One region of the Alloalcanivorax dieselolei B5 genome, then DNA from elsewhere that is predicted to be linked to it. Evidence: predicted binding sites of a transcription regulator. Region 1 holds the regulator's gene; each other region holds the start of a gene.

What was found. The regulator sigma-54, encoded in region 1, starts transcription at its own class of promoters, with help from an activator protein. The targets are predictions, from matches to a motif close to TGGCACNNNNNTTGCTNT.
Region 2: B5T_RS05460 (TorF family putative porin) is a predicted target of sigma-54. The motif match lies at 2,811-2,828, and genes of this name have one in related genera.
Region 3: glnL (nitrogen regulation protein NR(II)) is a predicted target of sigma-54. The motif match lies at 3,167-3,184, and genes of this name have one in related genera.
Region 4: cynS (cyanase) is a predicted target of sigma-54. The motif match lies at 2,883-2,900, and genes of this name have one in related genera.

The regions. Positions count from the first base shown of each region.
Region 1 is NC_018691.1:3,972,957-3,977,689, reverse strand. It holds gene B5T_RS17690 (RDD family protein) at 1-225, shown strand, start outside; gene B5T_RS17685 (HPr family phosphocarrier protein) at 321-590, opposite strand; gene rapZ (RNase adapter RapZ) at 587-1,441, opposite strand; gene ptsN (PTS IIA-like nitrogen regulatory protein PtsN) at 1,514-1,987, opposite strand; gene hpf (ribosome hibernation-promoting factor, HPF/YfiA family) at 1,996-2,295, opposite strand; gene B5T_RS17665 (RNA polymerase factor sigma-54) at 2,364-3,830, opposite strand; gene lptB (LPS export ABC transporter ATP-binding protein) at 3,956-4,681, opposite strand; gene lptA (lipopolysaccharide transport periplasmic protein LptA) at 4,684-4,733, opposite strand, start outside.
Region 2 is NC_018691.1:1,194,881-1,199,613, forward strand. It holds gene B5T_RS05445 (SCO family protein) at 1-479, shown strand, start outside; gene B5T_RS05450 (copper chaperone PCu(A)C) at 496-921, shown strand; gene B5T_RS05455 (endonuclease/exonuclease/phosphatase family protein) at 923-1,891, shown strand; gene B5T_RS05460 (TorF family putative porin) at 2,010-2,723, opposite strand; gene B5T_RS05465 (hypothetical protein) at 2,950-3,420, opposite strand; gene B5T_RS05470 (M14 family zinc carboxypeptidase) at 3,593-4,630, opposite strand.
Region 3 is NC_018691.1:647,520-652,252, reverse strand. It holds gene pip (prolyl aminopeptidase) at 1-321, opposite strand, end outside; gene glnG (nitrogen regulation protein NR(I)) at 576-2,000, opposite strand; gene glnL (nitrogen regulation protein NR(II)) at 2,042-3,127, opposite strand; gene B5T_RS22170 (DUF4124 domain-containing protein) at 3,314-4,024, opposite strand; gene glnA (glutamate--ammonia ligase) at 4,449-4,733, opposite strand, start outside.
Region 4 is NC_018691.1:1,183,229-1,187,961, forward strand. It holds gene B5T_RS05385 (MBL fold metallo-hydrolase) at 1-720, opposite strand, end outside; gene B5T_RS05390 (nuclear transport factor 2 family protein) at 831-1,214, opposite strand; gene lnt (apolipoprotein N-acyltransferase) at 1,314-2,783, opposite strand; gene cynS (cyanase) at 2,957-3,397, shown strand; gene B5T_RS05405 (HlyC/CorC family transporter) at 3,499-4,374, opposite strand; gene ybeY (rRNA maturation RNase YbeY) at 4,422-4,733, opposite strand, start outside.

The sequences.
Region 1 (4,733 bases):
AAACGGATGCTGGGGCTCAGGGTAACGAATCTGGAGTTTGAGCGGCTGTCATTCCTGCACAATGTATGGCGGGTCATGGCGTTCGTAGTGGTCAATGCGCTGACCAGCAAGGTGGTGATCCTGGTGAACCTGTTCCTGAAAGGGAATCTCCTGCACGATCGCGTCAGCCGCAGTTATGTCATCAACTGGGCGCGCAGCGAGAGGGAGCGGAAGGACGGGCAGTAGACCGGACCACGAAGCCGCTGTAGGAGCTTGCCCTGCAAGCGAATGCGCAACGTTCAAAGAGTTCGCTTGCAGGGCAAGCTCCTACAGTGGCCTCTTCACTCTTCTTCGTCGAAACGGCGGGCGAACAGGTCGGCCAGTTCCGCCATGGCCGGCTGCTCGTCATCGCCGTCCACCCGCACCCTGAGGTTGGTGCCTTTGGCGGCGCCGAGGGTAAGCAGGCCCATGATGCTCTTGGCGTCGACCTGACGCTCGTTGTGAAGCACCTGAATAGTGCAGCTGTAACGTGACGCCACGCTGACCACTTTGGCGGCGGCGCGGGCATGCAGTCCCAGTTTGTTGATGATGGTGAGTTCCCTCTCGATCATCCCTCCAGCTCCCGATGCCGCACATGCAGGGGGATGGCTTTATTGCGCAGGCGCTGAGCCAACTGCTCGGCCAGATAGACGGAGCGATGGCGGCCACCGGTGCAGCCGATGGCAACGGTAACGTAACTGCGGTCGTTGGCGGCATAGCGGGGTAGCCAGCGAACCAGAAACTGGAAAATATCGTCGATCAAATCCTCGGTTTCCTGATGAGATTGCAGGAAGGCCGCTACTTTGTCGTCGCGACCGGTCAGGGCCCGCAGATCGCCGTGCCAGTGGGGATTGGGCAGCATGCGCACGTCGTAGACCAGATCGGCGTCGTTGGGCAGACCGTTCTTGAAGCCGAACGATTGGATCAACAGCGACAGTTTGACGTTGCGGCCGGCTACCCGCTGGCGGATCTGGTTGCGCAGGGAGTGGACATCCAGAGTGCTGGTGTCGATCACCAGATCCGCGCGCATGCGGATGTCGGAGAGCAGTTCGGCTTCATAGGCGATGGCATCGGCCAGAGTGCGATCATCGCCGCTGAGCGGGTGTGGGCGCCGGGTGGCACTGAAGCGTTTGAGCAGGGTGCCGTGATCGGCGTCGAGAAAGATGATTTCCGTTTCCACCTGCAACTTGCGCAGTTCCGCCAGGGTGGAGGGAAAGGCCAGCAGTTGTCGCGGCAGGTTGCGGGCATCGATCCCCACCGCCACCCGCTCCAGCACCCGGTCCTCGTCATCCAGTTGCCCGGCCAGTTGCGGCAACAGGCCCAGAGGCAGGTTGTCCACGCAGTAATAACCGTGGTCTTCCAGTGCTTGCAGAGCCGTGGTCTTACCGGATCCGGACCGGCCGCTGAGAATGGTCAGTTTCATGGCGATTGACGCTTTCTTCCCCGAAAAGACGCCCGGGCCGGGGAGAACCGGCCGCATGGGCCCCGTCGTAGCTTATGAAGCCAGGCGCAATTCGGCCTCTGACTCCACGGCGGTAATATAGAGTTGGTGATCGTCCGTGGCCTGGCGCAGTTCACGCCGATAATCCTCGTCGTTGAACAGGTTGGCCAGGTGACTCAGGGTCTTGAGGTGCTGTTCGGGGTTCTGTTCAGGCACCAGCAGAACGAACACCAGATCCACCGGCCGGCCGTCCACGGCATCGAAGTCCACCGGTTCGGCCAGTTTCAGCAGCAGGCCCACTGCCTGCTCGCAGCGTCCGAGCCGACAGTGGGGGATGGCGATGCCTTCACCGATACCGGTGGAGCCCAGGCGCTCCCGGGCCACCAGTGCATCGAACACGTCCTGGGCACCGAGGTCGCCGCAACTGGCCGCGGCCAGCTCGGCAACCTGATCCAGAAGGCGTTTTTTGCTACCCACCTCGATACCGTTATGGGTGCGGTCCTCGGTGAGAAGTTCTCGTACTCGCATAGATCCGCTTAGTGACCGTGCTTGCGGCTCACGGTCTTCTCCTTGTGTTTGAGAATCTGACGATCCAGCTTACTGGTCAGGGCATCAATAGCCGCGTACATGTCACCGGCCTCGGCGGTGGCGAAGACTTCGCCGCCGGAAATGTGGATGGTGGATTCCGCCTTGTGGGTGTTCGGCTCCGGGGACAGGATTACCTGAATGCTAGTGATCTGGTCGAAATGCCGTTCCAGCTTGGAAAACTTGTCGTCCACATAATCACGAAGGGCTTCGGTGATATCCAGGTGATGGCCACTGATGTTGATTTGCATAGCTGGCTCCTTTGCCTCGTTATTTAACCCCGGCCTCTGGCCCGGGTTATAAGCCGTTTCCCGCGTCGTCAAACCAGACGTTTGCGAGCGCTGGAAGACGGGATTCGCATCGCCTCCCGATACTTGGCGACGGTCCGGCGCGCCACCTTGATCCCTTGCTCATTGAGCAAACTGGCCAGCTTATTGTCGCTGAGTGGCTTGCGAGGGTTCTCGGCGGCGACCAGCTTCTTAATGATGGCACGAATGGCGGTGGAAGAACATTCACCGCCGCCTTCCGTGTCCACGTGACTGGAAAAGAAATACTTCAGCTCGAACACCCCTCGGGGCGTGAGCATGAACTTTTGATTGGTGACCCGGCTGATGGTGGATTCGTGCATCTCCACCGCCTCGGCGATATCGGCCAGCACCAGCGGTTTCATCGCTTCCTCGCCATAGTGGAAGAAGTCCTGCTGCACCTCGACGATGCGCCGGGCCACCTTCAGCAGGGTGTCATTACGGCTTTGCAGGCTTTTCAGGAACCAGCGCGCCTCCTGCATGCAGTTACGCAGGTACTGGCCGTCCTCGCCCTCGGTGCGGCGGGCCAGGCGGGCGTACTGGGCGTTCAGGTTGACCTTGGGCAGGACTTCTTCGTTCAGTTCCACCCGCCAGCCGCCGCGGAAGGGGCGCACCACCACATCGGGAACCGCGTATTCCGCCACCTCGCCGCCGATTTGTTCGCCCGGGGCCGGGTCCAGGGTGCGCAACAACGCCAGGGCGTCGAGGAGATCGCTTTCCGTCACCCCCATGGTGCGGCGCAGTCCGGCATAGTCGTGCTTTTCCAGTAGCGCGAGATGCCCGAGCAGGGCGGTCGCGGTGTCCAGGTGCGGGGTGTCGGCGGGCTGTTGGCGCAATTGCACGCCCAGGCATTCGGCCAGATCACGGCTGGCCACGCCGATCGGGTCGAATTGCTGCAGTCGGTGCAGGACCGCCACCACTTCGTCTTCCTCCACCGGATCATCGGCGTCGGCGATTTGCCGCTCGGCGGTGTCGAGCAGATCATCCAGGGGCAGGGACAGGTAGCCACGGTGGTCGAGGGCGTCGATGAGGATGCCGGCGATGACCCGGTCCCGGTCGCTCATCGGGCTGAGATTGAGTTGCCAGAGCAGATGGTCCTGGAGGGTGACCGGAGCGACGTGGCGCTGTTGCCAGGCGTCGGCGTCATCGTCCTCGCCGCCGCCCGAGCCGGAACCGGACTGGCCCACATAGAGGTCGTCCCATTCGCTGTCGCTCTCCACCGGTCCATCCACCAGGTCGTCCAGGGCCTCGTCGCGTTCGAGGTCCATTTCCTCCGCTTCCCAATCGTCATCGGCGGGGGTGTCGTCCTCGGTGTAGGCCTCGACCCCCTCTTCAAGTTCCAGCAGGGGGTTGGTTTCCACCGCCTGCTGGATTTCCTGGCGCAGGTCCAGCGTCGACAGTTGCAGCAAGCGAATCGCCTGCTGCAACTGCGGCGTCATGGTGAGCTGCTGGCCGATCTGGAGTTGTAGACTCGGTTTCATACTGCCTTGGTGGTCCGGTGAATCGCCAAGGCGGCAGAATAGCAGCGTCTTTCAAGGTTTCGCAATTCATTTAAGCAATATGTATGCCAATGTTGAAATTGCAATTGAAAAAGAGTAGAGGCGCGTCATAGCCGAAAGTCGGCGCCCAGATAGACGTCGCGGACCTGTTGATTACCGAGGATGGTCTGGGAATCGCCCTCGGCGATGATGTTACCGGCGCTGCAGATATAGGCGGTATCGCAGATATCCAGCGTTTCGCGCACGTTGTGGTCGGTGATCAGCACGCCGATGCCGCGATCCTTGAGATGACGAATGATGCCCTTGATGTCATTCACCGAGATCGGGTCGACCCCGGCGAACGGCTCATCGAGCAAAATGAACGCCGGATCCGTGGCCAGGCCACGGGCGATCTCCGCCCGCCGCCGCTCGCCACCGGACAGGCTCATGCCCATGCTGTCGCGGATATGGGTAATGTGGAATTCCTCGAGCAGATTGTTCAGCTCCTGCTCGCGCTCGGCTTTGCTCAGTTCCTTGCGGGTTTCGAGGATCGCCATGATGTTCTGTTCCACGGTCAGACGGCGGAAGATGCTCGCCTCCTGAGGCAGGTAGCCGATACCGCGCTTGGCGCGCCCGTGCATGGGCAGGTGGGTGATGTCCTCGCCGTTGATCTCGATGCGCCCGGCGTCCGCTTCCACCAGCCCGACGATCATGTAAAAGCAGGTGGTCTTGCCGGCGCCGTTGGGGCCCAGCAGGCCCACGATCTGGCCCGCTTCCACTTCCAGGGAGACGTCCTCGATGACACGGCGCCCTTTGTAGCTTTTGGCCAGTTGGCGGGCATTCAGTTTCGCCATGGTCAGGGGCTCTCCGTTTCATTGGGGGTGCTGTTGGCGGGCGATTGTGGCG
Region 2 (4,733 bases), 2.2 Mb from region 1:
GTCTGGGCGGCGATTTCACCCTGACCGACCATAATGGGGAGCGGTTCAGCCTGTCATCCCTGAACGGCGAGGTGGTGATTCTGTTCTTCGGCTATACCCACTGCCCGGATATTTGTCCGGCGGTGCTGGCCCGCGTGTCCCAGGTGTACCGGAATCTGAAAGAGCAGGGGGCGGCGGACCGGGTGCAGCCGGTGTTCGTGACCTTCGACCCGGAACGGGATACCGCGGAACATCTGCGCGAGTACCTGCCCTGGTTCAAAGCGGACATTATTGGTCTGACCGGTGACGTGCCGGCGATCCAGAAGGTGGCGGAACAGTACGGGGTGGTGTTCATCAAAGAGGATGGAGACAGCGGGGAAGCGGACTTTACCCACAGTGACTATATCTACCTGTTGGACCAGCAGGGCCGGGTGCGCAAGGTGTATCCGGCGGATTTCAATATCGACGAGGTGGTAGCCGATGTTAAAACGCTTCTTTAGTGCCGTGAGTAGTGCCATGACTAGTGCGGTGAGTGCCGTGCTGCTGGTGGCCGCCAGCGCCGGCGCCGTGGCGGATGTGCGTATCGAACAGGCCTGGCTGCGCGCGGTGCCGCCGGTATCGCCGTCCATGGCCGGTTATTTCGTGCTGGTGAACGATACCGATCAGCCGCTGGTGCTCACCGGCGCCAGCGCGGAATTCGCCGGCATGGCCATGTTGCACGACACCAGTACCGATGGTGAGGGCCGCCGCAGCATGTCCCATCTGAAAGAGGTCACCATCCCGGCCGGTAAGAGCCTGGCCTTTAGCCCCGGTGGCCGTCATCTGATGCTGATGAAAATGGATTCGGTGCCGGCGGCGGGAGAGACCCCGAAGGTGTGTCTGGCCTTCCAGAATTATGCTGACCTGTGTGGCGCCTTCCAGGTGCGCCACAACGAGCCCTGACATGACCGGCCGATACTGGCGGTGCTGGCTTCTGGCCGCGGCGGTGCTGGTCACCGGACCGGTGCTCGCGGATTGCCGTGATCTCGCGCCGGCGCGCCCGTTGCCCTCGGCGGAGGACGGCCAGATCAGTCTGGCCACGTTCAATCTCTGGCGTCTGCGGGATGCCAGAAAGGACAGCTCGCTCGACCGTCCCTTATCGAAAGCTGTGTACCAGGCCCGCCTCGAGGCAGTGGCCCGGTACATTACCCGGGACCTGCGGGCGCCGGCTTTGCTGGCGGTGCAGGAAGTGGAAAGCGCCACGGTGCTGAAGGCGCTGAGCCGTGCCATTTCCACGGCGGGCGGGCCGGACTACAAGGTGGTGCTGCTGGAAGGGCATGACCCGGCGGGCATGGATGTGGGGCTGTTGTACCGGGCGCCGGTCACGCTGGGACGCCACCAGGCCTTGTTCGCCGACAACCGTTTTCAGCGGCAGCCGTTATTCACCCGACCTCCTTTGCAGGTCGAGGTGCGCACTCCGGTGGCCTTCGATCTGGTGGTGGTTCATCTGCGCAGTGCCCGGGATCTGAATCAGAAGGACTGGGTGGCGCCGAAGCGCCGGCGCCAGGCCGCGGCCATCGCCGGCTGGGCGGCGGACCAGACCCGGCCCGTGGTGGTGGCGGGGGACTTCAACAGCGCGCCGGACAGTGGCCGCTTCAGCGAGCCGCTGGCGCAATTCGAGAACGGGAACCTGATCAGTGCCTGGTCGCGATTGCCCGAAAAGGAGCGTTATTCCTTCCGGCATCAGTGCCGGCCGCAGGCGCTGGACCACATCTTTTTCTCCCCATCGCTAAAGCAGCATGTACAGAGAGTGGCGGTCAGCCGCGGCAATGCCGGGCGCTACGATGTGCTCTACGATCACGACGGTACCCGGGTGGTGTCCGATCATGATGTGTTGGGGATTTATCTGGAAGCCGGAGCGTCGGCGGACTAACGGAAGAGAATGAAAAGCACCGTGGGGCCTGCTTGCGTTGTTTGCGAGGACCAGGGAAGGCCCCACGGTGAAAAACGGTGGGCGGCGTTGTTGCCGCCCGGGAACCAGCGCGGTTCTGTTAGATCTCGAAGGCGTAGGACACGACGAACAGCAGATCGTCATCCACATCGTCCTTGTCGCCGACACATTCCCCATTCATGAACAGAGCGTCATCGTTGTTGTTGATGGCGCAGTCGTCAGCGGAGATCACTTTGGACACGGTGAAGCTCAGGTTGTCGGTGAGCGCGTAGCTCAAGTCCAAGTGAGTGTAGTTGGTGTCATCGGCGTCGTTGTCCCAGGTGCCGACCAGAATGCCGTATTTGTCGTAGCTGTAGCCCAGGGTGTAGTAGCGGTCCTTGTTGTCGGTAGCGTCGTTACCGTGACCGTAGTCACCCACGCCGAAGTAACCGGTGAACGTGACTCCGGCGTAACCGAGGCTGGCAACGATTTCGGCCAGATCGGAGTCGGTGTCGTTCGGGTAGTTGTAGTCGATGTAGGACAGGTCATAGGAGAGGTCACCAAAGGCGCCGCCATAACCGACATACAAATCGTATTCGGTGGAATCGGTTTCGGAGCTGCCCCAGACACCGGCATAGAGGCCGGAGGCGTGGCTGTAGTCCAGGCTACCGAAAACCTGAGCCGCGCCGTTGGAAATATCCTGACCACGCCAGAAGTACATGTTGGAAATGCCCAGGCTACCGCCGATTTCCGCTGCCGCCATGCCCGGCATGATCATGCCGGCGGCGACCGCCGCGGCCAGTACGGTTTTTTTCATCCCGAATGCGTGTTTCATGTGCAACCCTCTTTGCAAATGGCAAGTGTTCTAATGTGTCCTGTTGTGCGCTCCTGGCGCACTGGCCTGGGAGGCTTGTCACTTCACAAAGCAGGGTCCGTGCCAAAATGGAAAACCCAAGAAAAAACAAGAAGTTGTGATGAGGGCGTTGGGGTGGAAGGGGAAATCGGGGCGAGGAGCGGAGAAGCGGTGCGCCGCCTTGGTGCGCCGCACCGAGTTGGTGCGTTTATTTGGGGCACTCCCAGGACGTCACCACGGCGTCGGCCTGAAGGCTGTTGTCGCCGGCCACTTCCAGGCCGCACTGGCCGTTGCTGTAAGTGAAGTGGGCGTTGTAGCTGGCACCGGGTTGAGCATTGAACTGCACCGCCACCCGGCACAGATCCCGGTTCCCCGCCGACCCTTTCTGGTAAATGACACCGATGCGCGCCTGCTCGTCCGCTCGCACGGTGGTGGTGACTTCCGGCGCTTTCTTCATGGTTTTCAGCAGTTCATCGAAGGCTTTGGTCTCGAAGGGAACCTGCTGCAGGGACGTGGGCGTGGACTGAAAGCCCTTGCCCGGTACGCACACCACTGGCTGGGCGGCGATGTTGTCGCTGGAGAAAGTGACGGTGGCGACGTCCCCGTCAGTGGGCGCCGTGTAGCTGAGCATCTGGCAGCCGGTGAGCAGAAGCGCGGGAAGGGGAAGCAAGTATTTCATGGTGGGTCCTCATGACAAATAGGGGCGAAGCCGTCAGGCGAATATAAAGCGTGCCCAAAATGATGCAAAACCAGGGCCACTTTGGCGCACGTTGGAAAGACGGGTCTGACGTCCGACCTCCTGTTTAAAGCGTCCGACGGCAGGCCCGGTTCCTGACCTTTTGACGTTCGGATCACCCGAACCAGTGCTTCATCGCCTGCCGGGTCAGGTTTTCCCTTGCTTCTCCGCGTGGCAGCCAGTTGCCGGCGTTCACCGCCATGGCCACCAGGAATTCGAATAGCGGCAAATGCTGACGCAGCACCCGGTTGTGGCGATGGCCGATGATCGGGTTGAACAGGCCGAAAAAATCCAATAGCTGCCGGGGGTTTTTCCGTACCCACAGCCAGGACCCCATTTCCAGGGTGAACGGCAGGAACAACCGGTCCGGGTGTTGCTCCCGGGCTTCGTCGTAGAGGTAGTCCCACAGATCGCCGTGGGTGGTGTAGTTCACCGATTGCGGTTCAATCAGATAAGGGTGGTGGTACGGGTAGGTGTGCTCGAGGATCTGTTTGAGACGGTACACCTCGGCGAGGTGCGCAATGGGTTTCTGGCTGCGGGCGTAGCAGCACCAGATGCGGTCGCGGCGGCCAAAACCGCTGTGGCAGTCCAGGCTGATCGATACCGGAGCGTTCATCAGGCGCTGCCGTACCGTGTTCACCAGCGCCTGCGCCTCGGTTTCCATGGGCACGCCGGCACGCCCCCGATACCAGGGCAGGTGACGGCTCAGGCGCTGGCCGCCGGCGAGGAAGGGCACCTTGCCTTCGGCATCCACCGGCGCGTTGCGCATCAAATCGACGCCATTGGGATTGCTGCGGGTACGCCGCCAGATACCGCCGGGGTTGATCATCGGCATGAACACCAGCCGCACCCGTTCCAGCCGCCGGTGCAATTGATCATCCCATTGCAGTCGATGGATCAGACTGTGCAACCACGACAACAGCACCTGGGAGCCGATCCGTTCGACGCCGTGCACGCCGCCAAAGAAGCCGACCACCGGGGCACCGGGGGAACGGCTGCCCATCTCCAGCACCCGCAATGGCAGCGTGATATCGCCCATCTGGATGGTGTCCACGTCATGCACACGCAGGTGCCGTTCACCCAGTCGGATCAGCGACTCCAGGTGTAACCATTCGGGCAGGTGGCGTTGAAATTGATACAGGCGTTGTTCCATCGGCGCGCGTCAGTGGGTGACGGTCGGCGCCCGTCAAAGTAGGCGCACAGGGCAGGATGACGGATTCCGGTTAAGGTTTCATGACGATTCCGGCGCAGCGTTT
Region 3 (4,733 bases), 1.6 Mb from region 1:
CATCACCACCTGCCAGCGGGACACGCCCAGATGCTGGCGAATGCGTTCGATGTCGTCGACCAGGTGCGCCAGGGTATTGTGGTTAGTGCCGGCGCGGGGACGGCTCTTGCCGGCGCCGCGCTGGTCATGGATCACGATGCGGTAATGACGCGGGTCAAACAATCGACGCAGCAACGGCGAGCTGCCGCCACCGGGGCCGCCGTGGAGCACCACCACCGGTACGCCGTCCGGATTGCCGCATTGTTCCAGATAGAGCTCATGGCCGTCGCCGACGGCCAGATACTCGTGATGAAAGGGTTCGAGGGGAGGATACAGCGCCATGGTGATCTTCTTGCCGAGGTGCGCTCCAGCATAAGGGTTGCGGAAACGAGCGCAAGACGCAGGCAAAGCTTCACGACCCAGGCCGCTTCCCACCGAAGGTTTTACGAAGCCGCCGTAGGAGCTTGCCTTGCAAGCGAATGGGCTCTCGGCCAAAAAGATTCGCTTGCAAGGCAAGCTCCTACAGCGGCTTCGTAGCGACCTCGGAATTCGTGCCTGCAAGGCACGGCTGAGGGCTTAGAGTGTGCAGCCCCTGGTCAATCCTCGCCGCTGAACTCCGCTTCCATGTCCAACTCCTTGATCTTGCGGGTCAGGGTATTGCGCCCCCATCCCAACAACGCCGCCGCGTCACGTTTACGGCCGCCGGTATGCTGCAGCGCCACTTCGATCATGGTGCGTTCGAACACCGGCACCGCCTGATCGAGAATCGCCCGATCACCCTGGGCAAGCGCCCGGTCCGCCCACTGACGCAGGGATTTCTGCCAGTCGCCGCCGCCTTCGGCAGGCCGGCCCACGGACTGACGCAGTTCCGGCGGCAGATCGTCCACCAGCACTTCCCGGCCGGACGCCATCACCGTCAGCCACCGGCAAGTGTTTTCCAACTGCCGCACGTTGCCCTGCCAGGGCAGCGCCGCCAGATACTTTTCGGTGTCCTTGTGCAGCACCTTGGGTTCCACGCCCAGCTCGCTGGCGGCCCGTTGCAGGAAGTACCCGGCCAGCTGCGGGATGTCTTCCCGGCGCTCCGCCAGCTTCGGAATATGGATGCGAATGACATTGAGGCGGTGGAACAGATCCTCGCGGAAATCACCTTCGCGCACCAATCGTTCCAGGTCCTGGTGGGTGGCGGCGATGATGCGCACGTCCACATGAATCGGAGTGGTACCACCGACCCGGTAGAATTCGTTCTCCTGCAGCACCCGCAACAGCCGCGTCTGGGCCTCCAGCGGCATGTCGCCGATCTCATCCAGAAACAGGGTGCCACCGTTGGACTGTTCAAAGCGGCCCACCCGCTGGGCATTGGCGCCGGTGAACGCGCCCTTTTCATGGCCGAACAATTCGGATTCGATCAAATCCTTGGGAATCGCCGCCATGTTCAACGCCACGAACGGCTTTTCCCGGCGCATGGAATGACGGTGCAGCGCCCGCGCCACCAATTCCTTACCGGTGCCCGACTGGCCGTTGATCAACACGGTGACATTGGAGTGGCTGAGCCGGCCGATGGCGCGAAACACTTCCTGCATGGCCGGCGCTTCACCGATGATCTCGGTGGGGGTTTCCTCGTTGGCCACCACCGCTTCACCGCGGGCCTCCTGGCGGTGCTTGATGGCCCGCTTCACCAGCGCCACCGCCTCGTCCACGTCGAACGGCTTGGGCAGATACTCGAACGCGCCGCCCTGATAGGACGCCACCGCCGAATCCAGATCCGAGTGCGCGGTCATGATGATGACCGGCAGATCCGGGTGCTTGCGCTGCAGGATCTTGAGCATGCGCAACCCGTCGGTACCGGGCATGCGCACGTCGGAAATCAGCACATCCGGTTCCCGGGTGCCTTCTTCCAGGGTATTGAGGGCCTCATCCGCATCCTCGAAACAGGCCAGTTGAAACCCCTCCTGGCTGAGCGCCTTCTCCAGCACCCAGCGGATGGAACGGTCATCGTCGATCACCCATATGGTCGAGGTCATGCCTGTGCTCTCCCTACATCATCGGGCCACCGGCCGGCCTGTCAGGCCGAATCCGAGGTGGCGCTGTTCGCTTCCGGTAATTCCATGGGCAGCAGCAAACTGAACAGGGTCCGGCCCGGTTCGCTGTCGCATTCAATCAGCCCCTGGTGTTGGCTGATAATGGATTGGGCGATGGACAAACCCAGACCGGAGCCATTGGCTCGGCCACTGACCATGGGATAAAAGAGGGTTTCCCGTAACTCTTCGGGGATCCCCGGGCCGTTATCTTCAATATCCACCCGCAACACCAGACGGTGGCGGGTGGAGCCGATGGTGAATTGCCGCAATACCCGGGTGCGCAGGAGGACCTGCGCGTCCTCGGTACCGGATTCCAGCAACGCCTGGATGGCGTTGCGCATCAGATTCAGCAGCACCTGGATCAGCTGATCGCGGTCGGCGGGAATGTCCGGCAGACTGACATCGTAGTCGCGCAGGATCCGCACCCCCTGGGGGTATTCCGCCAGCAACAGTTGACGCACATGCTCCAGGCATTCGTGCACGTTCACATCGGCGAACGCCGGCGGTTTACGCGGCCCGAGCATGCGATCCGCCACCGAGCGCAGGCGGTCCGCCTCGTCGATGATCACCCGCGTGTACTCGGCCAGATCCGCACTGGGCAAAGCACGCTCCAGCAGTTGCGCGGCGCCGCGGATCCCACCCAGCGGATTCTTGATTTCGTGTGCCACGCCCCGCACCAGTGCGCGGGTGGCCTGATGCGCGTGCACCAGGGCCTCCTCGCGGCTGATTTTGAGCATACGGTCGAGCCCCTGCATTTCCACCAGCAGCGCCATCGGATAGCCGGGCTCCTGCAACGGTGTAATGCTGTAATCCACCGTCACCTGCACCCCGGGGGCCACCTCCAGCTTCGCCTCCCGGCGCGTAAAGGGGTTACCGTCCTCGATGCACTGCTTTAGTGCGCCATGGGCATTGCCGTCATCACGGAAATAGTCCGGCAGCACCTGCCCGATGATCCGGCTGGCACTGGTGGACAACATAATCTCCGCCGCCGGGTTGAGGTAGCAAACCCGCAACTCATCATCCAGCAGCATCACCGCGGTGCGCAGGTGATCCAGCAAGCGTTTGTGCATTACCTTCTCGGTCTTCATGATTCGGCCCATAACGGGGCATAAGCAATTATCAGGCCACCCGCCAGAACCATCGGGATGAGGCAAACCGGGCACTGCTGGAGGGCGTCGAACGGCCAGACGGCCAGAATCAGTGTAGCCAGTACACAGGAGGGATGCACCGACTTGGTGCGAATCAGAAAAAAGGGGTCAGGAATCGGGCTTAACGGTTTGAGCGCGGGTGGCGGGCTGCCCGACGGAGGCCGGTGAACCGGCCTTCGCGCCGCTTCCGAGGGCGCTGCCAGAGCCCGGACTGGCGGCGCCCCCTCGCTGGGCAGCCTGCCCGATCCCGGCCCTTCCGCTGGGCGCGGGCGCCCGACCACTTTGCAACCGGCTGGTGCGATGCACATGCACGGTGACCGCGGCGGAGCGCTTAAGCTCCTTGCCTTGCTGATCCAGCACACGCGCCACCAGCACATGGCTACCCCGTTCCGGATCCCGCAGCGCGGTTCCGGACAGGGGCTTGCCATTATCCAGAATCTCCAGCCGGTGCCCGGCCTGCAGAGCCGGTTCCAACGCCACCTCCACACTGATCGCCCCCTCCGGATTGCGCACGGTGGCATTCGGCTGCGGGGAAACGATCGCCAGACGCTGGTAGCCCCCGAAGACCGGCTGCGACGACTCAGGCGGCTCGGCCGACGGCCGGGCCCGTTGCGGCCCCGGCACGGTATTGGTGGGGCCGATGCGGACCGCCTCGGCATCGCGGCCCTCCGGCGGTGCGTCGGTGAACGTTACGTTGCCGTGTTCATCGACACTACGGAAGATCGTCTCGCCTCGGGTTTCCGGCACAGCATCGGCCCGCGCCGAGACAGCGGCGCAGACACCCATAAAAGTGATCAATAGAACGGTTGTGGTTTTCATACGGTCCTTCTCCCCCCAAGAGACACGACTTTGATTCTGACCGCACCGGAACGGGGAGAAAAGGGTCTGGGGCACACTAGAGGAACAACGGTGGTGGAGGCTCCATCGGGGAGGCGGGTCTGCACGGAGACCTTTCGGAACAGGAGCCCACATGACCCATTCCACCGTGGTTCCTCCGGCGGTTAGAAGGACACCCTGCTTTCCGGCCACCTCGAAGCTGAGCCGCGTTACGCCTTTGCGGGATCCTGTCGAACAGGGACGTTCGACCGGAAGCCTACAGGGACGTATTCACGGCGTTCCCGTAAAGGCGTAACGCGGCTCAGCTGTCCATGATGGAGGGTAATGCCGGTTCCCAATTCCGTGATGAACCACAAAAAAGGCCCCGCCGAAGCGAGGCCTTGCAACTGCCGGGAACTTGGGATTCTTAGCAGCTGTAGTACATGTCGAACTCAACCGGGTGCGGGGTCATGTTCAGACGCTCGATCTCTTCACGCTTGAGCTGGATGTAACCGTCCAGCATATCCTTGGTGAACACGTCACCGGCCATCAGGAACTCATAGTCCGCTTCCAGGCAATCCAGAGCCATGGTCAGGGTATGAGCCACGGTCGGGATACCCTCGGCTTCCTCGGCCGGCAGATCGTACAGATCCTTATCCATGGCATCGCCCGGGTGCATCTTGTTCCTGATGCCGTCCAGGCCGGCCATCAG
Region 4 (4,733 bases), 2.1 Mb from region 1:
GAATTGGTCTTCGTCAACGCCGTCGTGAACATGAATGTTGGCGCGCCGCTGCTCCTCTACCGTGGTTTCCCAATGATACTGGTCGCGTCCTTCCGGCAGGTAATCGTGGCACAAAAACAGGCGGGTGGAGCCGGGCAGGGCGAGAAGTTTGCGAACCGAGCGATAAAGGGTGCGGGCATCGCCGCCGGGGAAGTCACAGCGGGCGGTGCCGTAGTCGGGCATGAACAGGGTGTCGCCGACGAACACCGCGTCGCCGATCAGGTGGCTCATACAGGCCGGAGTGTGGCCCGGAGTATGCAACGCCACGGCCTCCAGATTACCGACCCGATAGTGTTCGCCGTCTTCGAACAGGTGGTCGAACTGGCTGCCGTCACGGGCGAATTCGGAACCGGCGTTGAAGATTTTGCCGAAGGTGTTCTGTACCGTTCGGATATGGGAACCGATGGCGAGCCGGCCACCCACTTGTTGCTGAATCCAGGGCGCCGCCGACAGATGATCGGCGTGGACGTGGGTCTCCAACAGCCATTCCACGATGAGATCGTGCTTGCGAACGTAATCCACCAGCCGCTGGGCGCTGTGGTATCGGGTGCGCCCGGCGGCCGGATCGTAGTCGAGTACCGAATCCACCACCGCGCAGTGGCGGGTGTCGGGGTCGATCACCACGTAACTGACCGTGTTGGTATCGGTGTCGAAGAAGCTTTCCACTTGCGGACCGGCCATGACCCTATCCATCCAAAACGTTGCGGGATGGCACCGTTATAGGGGGCGCGGGAGCGAAAGTCAAATAAGTTATATGCTTATTCTATTTTGAGATAAGCGGTTCAGGCCAGTTATAATGCGAGGGCGCCATAAAGGGCCTCGCCGTAGACCTGACGCCCGTTCTCAAAGCGCATGATTTCGCAGGCGAAGGCCCGTTTGCCATTGGCGCTGGCAATGTAGTGCACCACCAGTTGCTGGCCCGGCTCGTCACAAATAGCGGTCACCAATTCGAAGTGCAAACCCGGCCGGTCGGCAAGAGCCGCTACCCAGTAATCGCGCAGTGCCGCTTTGCCCTGAATGCGGCTGGTGCCGACGTAGGGTTCGGCCACCGCGCTGATGAACTCGGCGTCGTCGCTGAAGGCGGACACCACCGCCTCCACGTCCCCCCGGTTCCAGGCCTCTATCCAGTGACGGGCATGGTTTTGCAAATCGGCATAGCTGAGTCGGTGGGGCATGAGGCCTCCGCGAACAGTGGATTGGAGGCCAAGTATGCGCACAACGGCGGAAGGCCGTCACGGTACAGATGACGACCGGGTTGGCGGTACTGGCGCGGCTCAGCGTGAGACGCGGCGGCGGCCTTCCCCGCCGGCCAGCACCGCCATGGCCAGCGCCAGCAGCAGCGTGGGCCAGACGCCGGCCACCATGAAGGGCGTCTGGCCTTGGCGCGGCTGGTATTCGCTGATCAAGACGCCCCGCTCGAATTGCGGCAACCGGTCGCGCACTTGACCGCGCGCGTCCACCACCGCGGTGACACCGTTATTGGTGCCGCGCAGCAGCCAGCGCCCGGTTTCCAGAGCGCGCAGACGGGTCATCTGAAAATGCTGCAAGGGGCCGGCGGAATGGCCGAACCAGGCGTCATTGCTGATGGTCAGCAGCACATCCGCGTTGCCGGTGCGTTCCGCCACCTGAGCCGGGTAGAGCATCTCGTAGCAGATCGCCGGCGCGATTTCCTGGCCCAGGGCGAAAAGGTTGGGCTGGTCGGGGCTGCCGGGCGTGAAGCTGGACATGGGCAGATCGAAGAACGGAATCCATCCGCGAATCAGGCTTTCCAGCGGCACATATTCACCGAACGGCACCAGCTTCTGTTTGTGATAAACGCCGTCGTGACCGGTGCCCACCACCGCCACGCTGTTGTGGTAGCGCGGCGGATAGGTGCTGGCGTCACGCCAGGGCAGGCCGCTGATCAGGGCGCCGCCTTTGGCGGCGATCCGTTCGCCTTCGCCATCCACGAAGCCGCGAATATCCTGATAGAACTCGATCATCGCCGATTCCGGCCAGATCACCAGGGTGTCCTCCGGCAGGTCGGCGGTGAGTGAGTGATAAATCTCCTGGGTCTCGTCACGCATGGTGACCAGCCACTTCAGATCCTGCGGAATATTGCCCTGCACCAGCGCCACCTGTTGGCGAGGGCCGGAAGGGTGGGTGAAGGCATGGCGGCCGGCCAGCAGGCCCGCTGTCACCAGAATCAGTACCACCGCCAGGGCCGCTCCGGCGCTTACCCGTGGCCGCGCCAGATCCACCACCGTGGCGGCGGCCAGTACCAGCGTCAGAGTCAGGACCCAGACGCCACCCAGTGGCGCCAGCCCGGCCAGTGGCGTATCGATGGCGGCGTAACCGGCATAGAGCCAGGGGAAGCCGGTCAACAACCCGCCGCGCACCCAGTCCAGCACCAGCCAGGCGCCGGCGAACACCATGGCGCGCGGGCCGCGCCGTTTGGTGAACCAGAACGCCAGCCCATAAAACAGCGCCAATCCCATGGCGAACAAAGCGGTGAACGGAATCGACATCCACAACGGCATGAAGCCGTAGTCGGTCATCGAGACGTGCAGCCAGCTGATACCGAACCCGAACATGCCGACGCCATACAGCCAACCGGCAGTGAAGGCGCGGCCCGGAGTCGGCGATCGTACCAGAGCCGTATAACCCAGAGCGGCGCTGACCAACACCAGCGGCCACAGATCGTAGGGGGCAAAGGCGAGGGGAAACAGTAGCCCCGCGATCAGGGCGAGCAGCAGGTTGGGCATGGCTATCCGTGGTTCCCGGCTAAGGTCATAGGGCAAGCATGATGACGCCACGTTATACGCAAATTAACCGCCTTGCGCCATGGGCTCATATCTCTGAGTTGGTATGGAGCTTGCAGAGCTTGGTTTGGAAGAAAGCGTGTCATTGAGTTGGGCACATAACAGGAGAGAGTACCGTGGATAAACAGCAAATGACGGACATCATCGTGACCACCAAGGCCGAGCGGGGACTGACCTGGGAAAAAATGGGCGAGGACCTGGGGATGTCGCCGGTGTGGCTGGCGTCCGCCTGCCTCGGCATGAACGGCGCGCCGCCGGAAAAAGCCATGGCGATCACCGAGTATCTGGGCCTGGATCAGGACGTGGCCAAGGCACTGGAAGCCTTTCCCACCAAGGTCTGGGACCAGACCGTGCCCACCGATCCGTTGATTTACCGGTTCTATGAAATCGCCGGTGTGTATGGCACCACGCTGAAGGAAGTGATCCAGGAAAAATTCGGCGACGGCATCATGAGCGCCATCGACTTCACCATGGAGGTGGACAAACAGGAAGACCCCAAAGGGGACCGTGTGGTAGTGACCATGAACGGGAAATTCCTGCCGTATAAACATTGGTGAGCTGCGTTGCGGGACCCTGTTGAACAGGGACGTTCGACAGGGAGCCTACAGGGACGAATTCACGGCGTCCCTGTATTTGTTCCTAAAGAGCGCGCCGCGGATTACTCCGGTGATGCGTCCAGAGCCGGATCATCCTGCCGATGAGTGACCCGCAGCAAGCGGATGGTGCGGCCGTCCGCGCTTAACACGGTGAATTGGAACGGCCCCAGGTCGATGGACTCTTCGCGCCCGGGCAGGCGGCCGAAGGCGTGCATCACCAGACCGCCGATGGTGTCGAACTCCTCGTCGCTGAGCTCGCACTGAAAGTGTTCGTTGAAATCCTCGATCGGCGTCAGGGCCTTGACGGTGTGTTCGCCGTTCTCCAGATCCTTGATCAGGTAATCGTCTTCCTCGATGTCGTGCTCATCCTCGATCTCGCCGACGATCTGTTCCAGCACGTCCTCGATGGTGACCAGGCCGGCGATGCCGCCGTACTCGTTGACCACGATGGCCATGTGATTCTTGGTGATGCGGAATTCCCGCAGCAGCGAATCCAGGCGCTTGGACTCGGGGACCACCATGGCGGAGCGCACGTGATCCTTGATCTGGAAGCGCTCCATGCGGGCCGGCTCCAGAATCAGCGCCAGCAGATCCTTGGCCAGCAGGATACCAATGACTTCGTCCGGATCGTCGCCGATGACCGGGAAGCGGCTGTGGGCGCATTCGATGATGGTGGGCAGGAAATCGCGGGGGTCGCTGCTGGCACGGATGCTGACCATCTGCGTGCGAGGGATGAGAATCTCCCGGACCTGCATGTCGCTGACGCCGATAGCGCCTTCGATGATGCCAAGCGTGTCACCGTCAATGACGTGACTGTCGCGCATGGAGCGCATCAGATCCAGCAATTCCTCCCGGGAGCCGGGAGTGGAAGTGAAGAACTGGCCAACGCGCTCCAACCAACTTCGACCGTTGTTCTGGTCTGAATAGTCGTCCGACATCAGGGGTAATGCTCCATGTTATGGTTTCGATGTTATCGGTTTGTGAATTATGGGGGCAACGAGTTATACGGATCCGGAAAGCCCTGGCCGGCAAGCGCGAGGATCTCCAGGGACTCCATCTGTTCGGCGTCGTCGTCGTCGATATGATCGTAACCCAGCAGATGGAGTACGCCGTGGACGACCATATGCGCCCAGTGCGCTTCCACGGTTTTGTTTTGTTCGGCGGCCTCGCGCCGGACCACGTCCGCGCAAATAATAATATCCCCCAGCAGCGGGGCGATGGCGTCATCGGGCAGGCCTTCGGGCATATCGAAGGGGAAGGACAACACATTGGTGGGTTTGTCCTTGCCCCGGTAGTC